Linked DNA regions of Bradyrhizobium sp. WD16. The protein of the gene in region 1 interacts with the protein of each later gene in a pairwise test. Links are inferred from orthologs where the notes say so. Each region holds a gene or a part of one and is shown on either strand. Other genes may lie near its edges.

Region 1 (7,914 bases):
AGGTCCAGCGCCTTGTTGAGCGCCTTGATGGTCTCGTCGCGGCAGTCCGGATAGCCGGAATAGTCGGTCTCGCACATGCCGCCGACGACGTGGCCGATGCCGCGGCGATAGGCCAGCGCCGCGGCGAAGGTCAGGAACACGAGGTTGCGGCCGGGGACGAAGGAGGTCGGCAGCCCGCCCTCGCCGATCTCGATGGCGACGTCGCGCGTCAGGGCGGTATCGGAAATCTCGCCGAGGGTCGGGATGTCGAGGGTGTGGTTGTCGCCGAGCCGCGCCGCCCAGTCGGTGCGCAGCGCCCGCAGGCCGTCGAGCAGCGCCTCGCGGCAATCGAGCTCGATGCGGTGGCGCTGGCCGTAGGCGAAGCCGATGGTCTCGACCCGGGCAAAGCGGCCGAGCGCCCAGGCGAGGCAGGTGGCGGAATCCTGGCCGCCGGAGAACAGCACCAGGGCGGCGTCGTTGCGGATTTGAGCGTCGGTCATCCCCTGCCCATAGCACCGCTCCTTCGCCGCACCAACAATACGCGGGCCCGGTTGGCGGGGGCCGGCAGATACGGCATAGAACGGAGGCTCCTCTCCTGCTCCGGTGCCGCCTATGACCCCATCCAAAGACCTCCGACAGCTCCTCGACATCATGGCGCGCCTGCGCACCCCGGTGACCGGCTGTCCCTGGGACCTCGAGCAGGATTTCTCGACCATCGCGCCCTACACCATCGAGGAGGCCTTCGAAGTCGCCGACGCGATCACTCGCGGCGATCTCGACGACCTCAAGGACGAACTCGGGGATTTGTTGCTGCAGGTCGTGTTCCATGCCCGGATGGCCGAGGAACAGGGCGCCTTTGCCTTCGGCGACGTGGTCGAGGCGATCAGCGCCAAGATGATCCGGCGCCACCCACACGTGTTCGGCGAGGCCGCGACCGACACCGACGCCGCCGCCGTCACCGACACCTGGGCCCGGATCAAGGCCGAGGAGAAGGCGGCGCGCGCGGCGCGGCGCGTGATTGCCGTCTCGCTGCTCGACGGCGTCAAGGCCGGCCTGCCGGCGCTGACCCGTGCGCTGGAATTGCAGAAGAAGGCCTCGACCGTCGGCTTCGACTGGAATGATCCGCGTGCCGTGCTCGCCAAGATCCGCGAGGAGGCCGACGAGATCGAGGCGGCGCTCGATCGCGGCGACCGCGCCGAGATGGCGGCGGAGACCGGCGATCTGCTGTTCGCCCTCGTCAATCTCGCGCGCCATGCCGGCGCCGATCCGGAGAGCGCGCTGCGCGCCACCAATGTGAAATTCCAACGCCGCTTCGCCCATATCGAGCGCACCCTCGCCGGCCGTGGCATCGCGCTGGGCGAGGCTTCGCTGGCCGAAATGGACGCGCTGTGGGACGAGGCCAAGCGGCTCGAGCGGGCCGACGCCGACTGAGCCGACAAGCGACGGGGCGGCGACCTGATGCCGCCGCCCCGCAACAACTGCTCTTGGCCCGCGAAGGCGCCCCGTTCACACCCCGGTCTGGGTGATGAACTTGGTGTTGAAGTAGCCTTCCATCGCCTCGGTGCCGCCTTCGGAGCCGTAGCCGGAATCCTTGATGCCGCCGAACGGCACTTCGGGCAGCGCTAGGCCGAAGGAGTTGATCGACACCATGCCGGCCTCGATGGCCGCGCCGATGGCGGTGGCGGTCTTCGCCGAGCGGGTGAAGGCATAGGAGGCGAGCCCGAAGGGCAGCCGGTTGGCCTCAGCGGCGACCTCGTCGAAATCCGAGAACGGCGAGATCAGGGCCAGCGGGCCGAACGGCTCCTCGTTCATGGCGCGGGCATCCTTCGGCACGTCGGTGACGACGGTGGGCTCGAAGAAATAGCCCTTGTTGCCGATGCGATGGCCGCCGGTGGCGACGTTGGCGCCCTTGGCCTTCGCATCCAGCACCATTTCCTCGATGGCGGTGACGCGGCGCGGATTGGCGAGCGGCCCCATCCGCGAGTCCTTGTCGAGGCCGTTGCCGACCTTGATCTTTCTGGTGTTGGCGACGAACTGATCGATGAACTGGTTGTAGACGCCCTTCTGCACCAGGAAGCGGGTCGGCGAGATGCAGACCTGGCCGGCATTGCGGTATTTCGCCGCCGCCATGATCTTGGCCGCGGCATCGACGTCGGCATCGTCGAACACCACCACGGGCGCGTGGCCGCCGAGCTCCATGGTCACGCGCTTCATGTGCAGGCCCGCGAGCGCCGAGAGCTGCTTGCCGACCACGGTCGAACCGGTGAAGGAGATCTTGCGGATCACCGGGTGCGGAATGAGGTATTGCGAGATCTCGGACGGCACGCCGTAGACGAGATTGATCACGCCCGCCGGCACGCCGGCATCGACATAGGCGCGGATCAGTTCGGCCGGCGAAGCCGGCGTCTCTTCCGGAGCCTTGACGATGATCGAGCAGCCCGCGGCCAGCGCCGCGGAGAGCTTGCGCACCACCTGGTTGATCGGGAAATTCCAGGGCGAGAAGGCGGCGACCGGACCGACCGGCTCCTTGATGGCGAGCTGATAGACGTTCGGCGCCCGCGCCGGAATGACGCGGCCGTAGGCGCGACGGCCTTCCTCGGCGAACCACTCGATGATGTCGGCAGAGGACAGGGTTTCGGCCTTGGCTTCGGCCAGCGTCTTGCCCTGCTCCCTGACCATCAGCACGGCGATGGTCTCGGCGCGTTCGCGCATCAGGGCGGCGGCCTTGTGCATGATCTTGGCGCGGTCGAAGGACGACACCGCGCGCCACTGCCTGAAGCCACGATCGGCTGCGGCCAGCGCCTCGTCGAGATCGGAGGTGTCGGCATGGGCCACGGTGCCGATGGTTTCCTCGGTGGCCGGATCGAGCACCGGGATGGTCTTGCCTGAGGCGCTGCCGCGCCACTTTCCGTCGATATGCAGCAATACATCCGAATAGGTCAAAACACTCTCCATGAAGCGGGGCGAACGAGGCGGGACGTGAGAGACGGCGCGGATGAGATAGCGCCCACCTCCAACGGGTCAAGCCCTTCGGACACGCCGCGGGGCGCCTGCGCTGCATGGCGGGTGTGTGTGCGTCTCTGGCCGGAAGCGCTGGCGGAAGAAAATTCCGTGGCGCGGGCCGTCAGTGCCGGCTCGGCGCGTCGATGACGGCGGCGCCGAAGCGCTTGATGGCGGCATCGCGCCTGGTGTCGTCGAGGCGCACGGTCATGTGATAGCGGCCGTCCTCGAGGGTCTTTTCCAGAATCTCCGCATTGCGATGCAACCAGCTGACACCGGCGCCATCGGCGGCATCGACGGTGAGTTCGAGGGTGGTCCGGGCGGCGGCCAGCCGGTCCTCGATCGCGGTCAGCAGCGCATCGACGCCCTCCCCGGTTTCCGCCGAGACCAGGAGACAGGTCCGGCCCGGCCGGCGCGCGGCGATCTTGGCGAGGCTCTCCCGCTCTTCGGCGTCGAAACGGTCGATCTTGTTCCAGACCTCGATGATGCGCTCGCCGGCATTGGGGTCGATGCCGAGCTGCTGCAGGATGTCGTCGACGTCGCGCTGCTGGGCCTCGGCGTCCTCGTGGGAAATGTCGCGCACATGGAGGATGACGTCGGCCTCGACCACCTCCTCGAGGGTGGCGCGGAACGCCGCCACCAGCATGGTCGGCAGGTCGGAGATGAAGCCGACGGTGTCCGACAGCATGGCCTTGCCGCCGTGGGGCAGCTGCAGGGCGCGCAGCGTCGGATCTAGGGTGGCGAACAGCATGTCCGCCGCCTGGACCTCCGAGCGGGTCAGGCGATTGAAGAGTGTCGATTTTCCGGCATTGGTGTAGCCGACCAGCGCGACCACGCGATAGGGCACGCGCTTGCGGCCCGCACGGTGCAGCCGGCGCGTCGCCTGAACCTTCTTCAGATCGTTTTCCAGGCGGGTGATGCGTTCGCCGATCATGCGGCGGTCGGCCTCGATCTGGGTCTCGCCGGGACCGCCCATGAAGCCGAAGCCGCCGCGCTGGCGCTCCAGATGGGTCCATGAACGCACCAGGCGGCTGCGCTGGTAATTGAGATGTGCCAGCTCGACCTGGAGCGAGCCCTCCCTGGTCTTGGCGCGGCGGCCGAAAATCTCGAGGATCAGGCCGGTGCGGTCGAGCACCTTGGTGTTCCATTCCTTTTCGAGATTGCGCTGCTGGATCGGTGACAGCGCGCAGTCCATCACCACGAGATCGGCCTCGTGGGCGCGCACCAGCCCGACGATTTCCTCGACCTTGCCCTTGCCGAGATAGGTCGCCGGCCGGATCTGTCCGATCGGCGCCAGCACCGCTTCCGTGACCGTGAGATCGATGGCGCGGGCAAGGCCGACGGCCTCGTCGAGACGGGCAGCGACGGCGCGCGCCAGCACCGACGCGGAAGCCTCCGCTTCGCCGCGTCGAGCACGCAGATAAGGGCCGATGACAATCACCCGCCCTGTCGGATTACCCCTTGCCGATCCTGGTCGATCGGCCCCGTCGTGACGCCGGGGTTCCAATCAGGTCATTCTCAAGATGCTGCATCCTCGCCGCCCTCGAACAACTGGATCGGGGCGCCGGGCATGATGGTGGAAATAGCGTGCTTGTACACGAGTTGCGAATGGCCGTCGCGACGCAACAACAAGCAGAAGTTGTCGAACCAGGTCACGATTCCCTGAAGTTTTACCCCGTTCACGAGGAAAATCGTCAGCGGTGTCTTGGTCTTGCGGACGTGGTTGAGAAAAGTATCCTGAAGGTTTTGTGCGCGGTCGGCCGCCATTTTCTTGTCTCGCAGCGATTGTTGGTTCTTCGTTGTCCGCCCGCAGCCCTCCCCCTCGGAGCGCTTGGCCGGGTCCGCCGCATCCGAGTCCCTTTCGGGTACGACATGCGATTAGAAAGCACCGCTTCCGGTTAAGCAAGGCTGCTCGTTGCCGCTTGGCCGCAGCAATACAGATTTGCCCACTAAATTGTGCCCAGAAAAGGGGCAATTGGCCGTAAAGCCGAATCGATCCCCCGGCCCCAACCCGGCGCGGTGGTTCTGACGCTCAGCCGACGCCGAGCGCCTTGAGCTTGCGATGCAGCGCCGAGCGCTCCATGCCGACGAATTCCGCGGTGCGCGAGATGTTGCCCGAGAACCGGCTGATCTGGGCGATCAGATAGTCGCGCTCGAACACCTCGCGGGCCTCGCGCAACGGCAGCCCCATGATGTGCTCGCCGTTGTTCGAGGTCGGCATGGCCGGAACCATGGAGCCGACGTCCTGCGGCAGCATGTCGGCGGAAATCGCCGCCTCGGCGTCGCCGCCGGCGAGGATCATCACCCGTTCCACGTTGTTGCGGAGCTGGCGGATGTTGCCGGGCCAGACATGGGACTGCAGCACGGCCATCGCATCCTCGCCGATCTGGCGCTTGGGCAGACCGGTGGCGGTCGAGATCTGATCCATGAAGTAGGTAATCAGCTCCGGAATGTCCTCGCGCCGCTCGGACAGCGGCGGCACCCGGATCGGCACCACCGACAGGCGGTGGTAGAGATCCTCGCGGAAACGGCCTTCGGCGATCTCGGTCTCGAGGTTGCGCGCGGTCGACGAGACGATGCGGACATCGACGCTGACCTTGCTGGTGCCGCCGACCCGCTGGAAGGTCTGGTCGACGAGGACCCGCAGGATCTTGCTCTGGGTCTCGCGCGGCATGTCGGCGACTTCGTCGATGAACAGCGTGCCGCCATGGGCGTCTTCGAGCGCCCCCGACTTGCGCCTGCCCTCCTCGGTATTCTCGATGCCGAACAGCTCGGCCTCCATGCGATCCGGCGTGATCGCGGCGGCGTTGATGACGACGAACGGCCCTTCGGCGCGGGCCGACATCGTATGCATGGTTCGCGCCGCGAGCTCCTTGCCGGCGCCCGCGGGGCCGACGATCATGATGCGGCTGTTGGCCTTGGCGGCGCGCTCGATGCTCTGGCGCAGCTGATTGACGCAGGGCGAATGACCGATCAGCGTCGACGACACCGGCGCGAGCTGCTTGAGTTCGCGGACCTCACGCTTGAGACGTGAATTCTCCAGCGCCCGCGTCGCCACCAGGATCAGCCGGTCCGCCTTGAACGGTTTCTCGATGAAGTCGTAGGCGCCGCGCTTGATGGCGGCCACCGCAGTCTCGATGTTGCCGTGGCCGGAGATCATCACCACCGGCAGTTCGGGGTGGTCGCGCTTGATCTGCTCGAGCAGCTGCAGGCCGTCGAGCTTGCTGCCCTGCAGCCAGATGTCGAGAAACACCAGGCCCGGCCGCCGGTTGGCGATCTCCTGCAGCGCCTGGTCGCTGTCGCGCGCCGTGCGCGTCACGAAGCCCTCGTCCTCGAGGATACCGGCGACGAGATCGCGGATGTCCGCCTCGTCGTCGACAATCAGAATTTCATTGGCCATGGGTCATGCCTGCTTCTGTTCCAAAGCCGATTCGGCTTTTGCTTCGGCGGACGCGGTGCCGGCGGCATGTCCCGAAGCTGCAAACCGCAGTCGCATCCAGGCGCCTCTGGCGCCGGGACGCAGATTCGACGCATCGTTGAGTTCGATGCGCCCGCCGTGGTCCTCCAATACGCGCCCGACGATGGCAAGACCAAGGCCCGTTCCCTTCTCGCGCGTCGTGACATACGGCTCCAGCAGTCGCGAACGACTTTCTTTGGGTAGGCCGATTCCGTTGTCGACAACGTCGATGACGACGTCGTCGCCGTCGCGGCCGGCGATGACGTCGATGCGGCCGCGGCCGAGCACGTCCGGCGGCACCGCGCCGATCGCCTCGGCGGCATTCTTGATGATGTTCTGCAATCCCTGGGAGATCAGCCGGCGGTCGAACCGCGCCGGCATCGGGTCTTCCTTGATCTCCGCCTCGATCTCGATGTCCGGATGGCCGACCCGCATCAGGAACACCACCTGGCGCACCGTATCGGCGACATCCTCCGGCTCCATCACCGGCTTCGGCATGCGGGCGAAGCGCGAGAATTCGTCGACCATGCGGCGGATGTCGTCGACCTGCCGGACGATGGTGTCGGTGCACTGCTCGAAGATCGGCTTGTCCTCGATGATCACCTTGCCGAACTTGCGCCGGATACGCTCGGCCGAGAGCTGGATCGGGGTCAGCGGATTCTTGATCTCGTGGGCGATGCGGCGGGCGACGTCGCCCCAGGCCGAGGTGCGCTGGGCGGTCACGAGTTCAGTGATGTCGTCGAGGGTGATGATGTAGCTGTCGCGCGAGGCGCTGTTGTGCTCGGCGCTGATCCGCACCGACAGGTTCCGCTCGCGGTCGTTGCGGGTAACGGTGATCTCGCCCTGCACCATGCGCTGCGCGCCTTCGCGCGCCGTGGCCATCAGCTCGTTGAGTTCGGGAATGATTTCCGACAGCGGCCGGCCGAGCGTCTCCGATTCGGAATGGCCGATCAGCTTCTCCGCCGAGCGGTTGAGGATGCCGATCTTGTCGGCCGCGTCGATACCGATGATGCCGGCGCTCGCCGAGGACAGCACCGCCTCGATGAAGCGCCGACGGCTGTCGATCACCTCGCTGGCGCCGACCAGTTCGTCGCGCTGGGTGCGCAGCTCCTGGGTCATCTTGTTGAAGGTCTCGCCGAGCCGGGCGAGATCGCCTTCGGACCGGTTGACCGGCACCTGGACGTGCAGGTCGCCGGTCGAGACCAGGCTCGCGGCGCCCATCAGCCGCCGGATCGGTGCAACCAGCCAGTTGGCGAAATTCAGTCCGATCAGCACCGCGGACATCAGCACCGTCAGCGCAATCACCGTGAACATCAGGGCGAAGGCCACCTGGATGCCGAGGCGCTTGGCCTCGAGCGCCGAATAGATCGCGACGCTCTCCTGGGTCTGGCGCAACTGGGCCACCACCCGCGGATCGAGCAGGCGCGCCACATAGAGGAAGGTGTCGGTGAAGGCGCGCAGACGGATCACCGCCGCGA
Region 2 (6,463 bases), 2.9 Mb from region 1 along the record:
TCCCGGCGGCGGCTTTGCCTCTTCCCTCGACGCCGATTCCGAAGGTGAGGAAGGCAAGTTCTATGTCTGGTCGGCGAGCGAGGTCGCCGCCCTGCTCGGCCCCGACGCCGCAGAATTTGCCGCGATCTACGACGTCACCCCCGACGGCAATTTCGAGGGCCATAATATTCTCAATCGTCTCAACAGCGCCGGGCAGGCCGAGGGCAAGGAAGCGCACCTCGCGGCGTCGCGCAACGTCTTGCTGGAAGCCCGCAGCAAACGTGTCCGGCCCGGCCTCGACGACAAGGTTCTGGCCGACTGGAACGGGTTGATGATCGCAGCGCTGGTCCACGCCGCCGATGCTTTCGAACGGCCGCACTGGCGGGATCTCGCTGACGCCGCATCTCGCTTCGTCGTCCGCGAGATGAGCCGCGGCGATCGCGTCGGACATTCCTGGCGCGAGGGCCGCCTGACCTGGCCCGGCCTCGCCTCCGATTATGCCGCGATGATTCGCGCCGCGCTGGCGCTGTTCGAATCCACCGGCGGATCAGATTGGCTCGCTCAGGCCGTGCGCTGGCAGGAGGCACTGGAAACCCATTACGCCGATCCCGATCATGGCGGCTACTACCTCACCGCCGATGACGCCGAAGGGCTGATCGTGCGGCCGCATTCGACCATCGATGACGCCATCCCCAATCACAACGGTCTGATCGCCCAGAACCTGGTGCGGCTTGCGGTCCTGACCGGCGATCCGCGCTGGGCGGCGCGCCGCGACGCGCTGTTCGCCGCGCTGCTGCCGGCCGCCGCTGAAAACGTCTTCGGTCATCTGTCGCTGCTCAACGGCCTCGACCTGCATCTCGCCGGCGCCGAGATCGTTGTTGCCGGCTCAGGCGATCGGGCAAAAGCGCTGCTCGCCGCCGCGCGACAGCTGCCCCATGCGACTGTCATCGTGCTTCATGCGCCGGACACAGCGGCGCTGCCGGCCGACCATCCGGTACGCGACAAGCTTGCGAGCGCCGCGGGCGCGGCCGCCGCTTTCGTCTGCCGCGGCCAGACCTGCTCGCTGCCGGTGACGACGGTGGAGAAGCTCGCCGAGCTTGCTCGCGTCAATGTCGTGAAGAGCTAGACCGTCCGGCTTCTCGTCGGCCCCACGCTGCCCACCCACAGCCGTCGTCGCCCGACTTGATCGGGCGACCCAGTACGCCGGGAGGCCGATGAAGGGCACTGCGTCAGCTGCCGCGCGCCCATCGCGACGTCACGCCGTACTGGGCCCTCCACTTTCGTGGAGGGCGACAGCAGAATATGCTGCGACGCAGTCGGCACCACACACGTCATCGAAAGACGTCTATGGAGATCACGGCGAACGCTATCTTCATCGGCATAGGGGGCGACCTTTTGGGTCGCTCCCCTGCCACACCACCCGGCATGCGGGTCCGCACCGGGCGGTTCGAGAAGTTGAGGTCATGAGAGACGGGGCAGTCCCAACCGGTCCGACCAGTTCAGGGTTAGCACGGCGTTGAGGAGCATGCCGCTGTTGCGCCACCAGCGACGGCTGTTGGCCGCCACCTGCCGTGCAACGTCAGGCTTGGCTCCCAGCGCCAGCAGTTCCCTGTGCATGGTCGTACCGCGCTTCCACTGCTTGAGCTGGATGGCGCGCAGCCGGTGACGCAGCCACTGGTCCAGCTCTCGCCAGACCCGTGGGGTTTGCGCCAGCCGGAAGTACGCCTTCCAACCCAGGACATAGGGCCGCAGACGATCCACCACATCCTGCATGCTGCGCCCGCCACTGCGGCAGGTCAGTTGCCGGATGCGCTGCTTGAACGTCCTCAGCGGCTTGTCGGCGACCTTGCGTTTGATCACGCCGCCCGGGGCTACCCAAAGGCTGTAGCCCAGGAACTTGCGACCAAACACGCTGGCCACTGTGCTTTTGGTCTCGTTGACCGTCAAGTGCAGCTTGCCGTAGAGCCGCCGAAGCAGCGCCATCACCCGGTCACCCGCCCGGCGGCTGCGAACGTAGACGTTCGCATCGTCGGCGTAGCGCACGAAGCAATGGCCCCGACGTTCCAGCGCCTTGTCCACTTCATCGAGCAGAACGTTGGCCAGCAGCGGCGATAGCGGCCCGCCTTGCGGCGTCCCCATCGTTCGCTTCCGGACCACGCCATCGCCCATGATCCCGCTGTTCAGATACGCCCGGATCAGCCGGATGACCCCGGTGTCCCCGATCCGTTTCTGAAGGCGGTCGATGAGGATGTCGTGATCGACCCGGTCAAAGAACTTTTCCAGGTCGACGTCCACCACGATCCGGCGGCCCGATTGCACGTATGACTGCGCCGCAAGGACGGCGTCATGCGCGCTTCGGCCCGGCCGGAAGCCGTAGCTGTGCTCGCTGAAGGTCGGATCAAGAATGGGCTGCAGCACTTGCAGCAGCGCCTGCTGGATCAGACGATCCGTCACCGTCGGGATGCCGAGCTCACGCTCGCCGCCCTCGGGCTTGGGGATCGCCACCCGTCGCACCGGACTGGGCCGGTACGCCCCCGACAACAGTTGCTCGCGGATCGCCGGCCACGCCGTACGCAGCTGCGCGGCGGTCTGGTCAATGTCCAGACCGTCCACACCGGCTACGCCTTTGTTGGCCCGCACCCGCTTCCACGCCCGTTGCAGGTTCTCTCTCGCCAGAGCCGCCAAAAGCAGCGCCGACCCTGTGCCCTTCGGTTCATGCCGCGGGCGACGAGCTTCATCGCTGCCCGAGCCACACGCGGCTTCACCGCGTCCTACCCCGGACCGCCCTGCTTGCGCAGGCATCTGATGCAATGCTCGCCACATCGACATGGCCTCGAACACTCCCTCTCGTTCGGCCCTTCGCCTGCGGGACGGCTTCGCAGCCTTCCCACCGGCTACTACGACCTCGGCTGACTTCTCGCTCCGGCTCGACACCGTCGCCCTTTCGGGCATGAGGCGAGACCTCCCCAGGTAAGAACGCACTCCTTCACTGCACGACCGCCGGATCTACGCCGCTTCCCCTTGATCACGAGAGCTTCGCGATTACTGGCCCGCTCGCCCTGGTCGGCAACGCCTTCTATCCGCTTCTTATTCATCGGCCCGCAGCTTCGCTCCACGCTTCCTCCCCACACTCGGTCGCCCTCATGCGGTTGCGCTTCGCTTCGCTCGTTGTGATCAACTCACGATGGGACTTGCACCCATAAGAGGGCGCCCATGCTGGGCGCACCAGCAAAAAGCCGGCGTGCATCGCTGCACACCGGCTTGTCATCCGAGACCGCGACGAGGCGCGATCAGGTGTTCATCGACTCGAAGAACTCGGCGTTGTTCTTGGTGTTGCGCAGCTTGTCGAGCAGGAAGTCGATGGCGTCCATCGTGCCCATCGGATTGAGGATGCGCCGCAGCACATACATCTTCTTGAGCTGCTGCGGATCGGTGAGCAGTTCTTCCTTGCGAGTGCCGGAGCGCGTGATGTCGATCGCCGGGAAGGTGCGCTTGTCGGACACCTTGCGGTCGAGGATCAGCTCGGAGTTGCCGGTGCCCTTGAACTCTTCGAAGATCACTTCGTCCATGCGGCTTCCGGTATCGACCAGCGCCGTGGCGATGATCGTCAGCGAGCCGCCTTCCTCGATGTTGCGCGCGGCACCGAAGAAGCGCTTGGGTCGCTGCAACGCGTTGGCATCGACACCGCCGGTCAGCACCTTGCCCGAGGACGGCACCACGGTGTTGTAGGCGCGGCCGAGACGGGTGATCGAATCCAGCAGGATGACGACGTCGCGGCCATGCTCGACGAGACGCTTGGCCTTTTCGATCACCATTTCGGCGACCTGAACGTGACGCACCGCCGGCTCGTCGAAGGTCGAGGACACCACCTCGCCTTTCACCGAGCGCTGCATGTCGGTGACTTCTTCCGGACGCTCGTCGATCAGCAGCACGATCAGGTAGCATTCCGGATGATTGGCCGTGATCGAATGAGCGATGTTCTGCATCAGCACGGTCTTACCCGTGCGCGGCGGCGCCACGATCAGTGCGCGCTGGCCCTTGCCGATCGGCGCGACGATGTCGATGACCCGGGCGGAGAGATCCTTGCGGGTCGGATCCTCGAGTTCGAGACGGAAGCGCTCGTCCGGGAACAACGGCGTCAGGTTGTCGAAATTGACCTTGTGCCGCGCCCTCTCCGGATCCTCGAAGTTCAGGGTATTGACCTTGAGCAGGGCGAAATAGCGCTCGCCTTCCTTCGGCGAACGAATATGGCCCTCGATGGTATCGCCGGTGCGCAGGCCGAAGCGGCGGATCTGCGACGGCGAGACATAGATATCGTCCGGGCCCGGCAGGTAATTGGCGTCGGGCGAGCGCAGGAAGCCGAAGCCGTCGGGCAGCACCTCGACGACGCCTTCGCCGATGATATCGATTTCCTGGATGGCGAGCTGCTTGAGAATGGCGAACATCAGCTCCTGCTTGCGCATGGTGCTGGCATTCTCGACTCCGAGCTCTTCCGCAAAGGACACGAGTTCGCCTGGAGTCTTGGACTTGAGGTCCTGTAGTTTCATTTCCCGCATTGGGATTGGTCCTGTGGAGAGCAAGGGGAGGCTGGCGATTGGGGGGTGTGACGACGTGCGGATCAGAACACGAAACGGAAAATCCGCAGGTCTTGGCAGCCAGGTTTGAAGATGGGGACCGTCGAGGGCCTGGAACCTGATGCGGCGGCCGGTTTATGGACCGACCGGATCACGACCACATCCGCCTGCGTTTGGGTGGGATAGCCAAAATATAGAAAACCGATTTTAGTTCCGCAAGGCGCTTTGCGCGGCAGCAGCTGCCCCCGCAAAGAGCGGGGATTGCCTCAGAACGGCTTCACGATCACCATGATCACGATTCCAATCATTAGAAAAGTAGGTATCTCATTGATAACGCGGTATAATTTTTGAGATCTGGTATTCCGGTCGAGGGCGAAATCGCGGACCCGCGAGGCGTAGTAGCCGTGCACGGCCGACATCAGCACGACCAGCACGAATTTCACATGGAACCAGCCGGCTCCATACCAGCGCCCCGCCCAGGCGAGGTACAGCCCGACCACCCAGGTCACGATCATCGCCGGATTGATGATCACCTTGAGCAGCCGCTGCTCCATCACCTTGAAGGTTTCCGACTGCTTGGAGCCGACCGGCGCCTCGCAGTGATAGACGAACAGCCGCGGCAGATACAGCATTCCCGCCATCCAGGCGATGACGGCAATGACGTGCAGGGCCTTCAGCCATTCGTACATCGGGATTTTCTTGGATGGATTTAGCGGACGGCGGGATGAAGCACGGGTTCTATTAGCCCAGCGCCCGCACCCGCGCCAGCATCCGCTCGACATGCGCCAGCGGGGTTTCCGGCAGAATGCCGTGGCCGAGATTGAAGATGAAACGGCCAGCCGAAAATGCCTCGAGGACCGCATCGACGCTGCGATCGAGCGCATCACCACCAGCAAGCAGGGCGAGAGGATCGAGATTGCCCTGGATGGCCACCTTCGGCTGGATCCGCTCGCGAATGACGGTTCTGTCCACCGCCCAGTCGACACTCACTGCATTGACCGGCACCTGCGCCACGTAATCGGCCAGACCGGCACCGGCACCGCGAGGAAATCCGATGATGCGGGCACCGGGAACCAGACGGCGCAGGCCCTCGGCGATACGCGCCGCCGGCTCGAGGCACCAGCGCCGGAACTCCTCCGGCGGCAGCACGCCCGCCCAGGTGTCGAACAGCTGCACCGCATCGGCGCCGGCCCGGATCTGGTTGTGGAGATAGGTGATCGAGCAGGTGACGAGACGGTCGATCAAGCGCTGAAACACCTCGGGCTCACGATAGGCCAACAGACGCGCCGGCGCCTGGTCGGGCGTGCCGTGGCCAGCGACCATGTAGGTTGCCACCGTCCAGGGGGCTCCGCAGAAACCGAGCAGCGCGACTTTCGGATCGAGCGCTGCCTTCGCCCGCCGCACGGTCTCGTACACCGGCGACAGCACATCGTCATCGACTGCCTCCGGCAGCCGATCGATGGCTGCCGCATCGCCGAGAGGTTCGAGCCGCGGTCCCTCGCCTGCCTCGAAACGCACGGTCTGACCGAGGGCATGGGGAATGACGAGAATGTCGGAAAACAGGATGGCAGCATCGAAGCCGAACCGCCGCACCGGCTGCAACGTCACTTCCGTTGCCATCTCCGGCGTGAAGCACAGCTCGAGAAACGATCCGGCCTTCGCACGCAGCTCGCGGTATTCCGGCAGATAGCGACCGGCCTGACGCATCATCCAGACGGGAGGTACCTCGGCCGGCTTGCCGTCGAGCACATCCAGGATCGAGTTCTTCACCGTCATCGCACCTGACCAGTCTTCTCTTAAACCATTCTTTAAGATTCTAGTTAGTAGTTATGTGACGGTGGATTGGACTCACGCAACGGCGTCGACTCCTTCTCCATCCCCCGTCCACATCGCCAGACTTTATGCCCGGC

The links. The genes of interacting proteins can lie anywhere in the genome.
Region 2: the proteins of hfq (region 1) and rho interact in binary tests that used the Escherichia coli proteins (3 or more experiments, as listed by UniProt). The link is inferred for Bradyrhizobium sp. WD16 from one-to-one orthologs.

Annotation. Positions count from the first base shown.
Region 1 is NZ_CP028908.1:4,776,369-4,784,282, forward strand. The notes cover bases 3,123-5,920. They hold hfq (RNA chaperone Hfq), read right to left. Parts: upstream 4,747-5,920; coding sequence 4,498-4,746; downstream 3,123-4,497. Other genes in these bases: hflX (GTPase HflX), read right to left, coding at 3,123-4,486; DB459_RS22140 (sigma-54 dependent transcriptional regulator), read right to left, coding at 5,012-5,920. In the rest of the region: 7-cyano-7-deazaguanine synthase QueC, read right to left, coding at 1-479; mazG (nucleoside triphosphate pyrophosphohydrolase), read left to right, coding at 592-1,410; DB459_RS22125 (NAD-dependent succinate-semialdehyde dehydrogenase), read right to left, coding at 1,486-2,934; more of hflX, read right to left, coding at 3,104-3,122; more of DB459_RS22140, read right to left, coding at 5,921-6,379; DB459_RS22145 (PAS domain-containing sensor histidine kinase), read right to left, coding at 6,383-7,914. UniProt on the Escherichia coli protein: RNA chaperone that binds small regulatory RNA (sRNAs) and mRNAs to facilitate mRNA translational regulation in response to envelope stress, environmental stress and changes in metabolite concentrations.
Region 2 is NZ_CP028908.1:1,923,735-1,930,197, reverse strand. Bases 2,403-5,305 are described here. They hold rho (transcription termination factor Rho), read right to left. Parts: upstream 4,536-5,305; coding sequence 3,270-4,535; downstream 2,403-3,269. Other genes in these bases: hemE (uroporphyrinogen decarboxylase), read right to left, coding at 5,295-5,305; hemJ (protoporphyrinogen oxidase HemJ), read right to left, coding at 4,820-5,242; ltrA (group II intron reverse transcriptase/maturase), read right to left, coding at 2,403-2,820. Also shown: DB459_RS08930 (thioredoxin domain-containing protein), read left to right, coding at 1-1,105; more of ltrA, read right to left, coding at 1,441-2,402; more of hemE, read right to left, coding at 5,306-6,329. UniProt on the Escherichia coli protein: Facilitates transcription termination by a mechanism that involves Rho binding to the nascent RNA, activation of Rho's RNA-dependent ATPase activity, and release of the mRNA from the DNA template.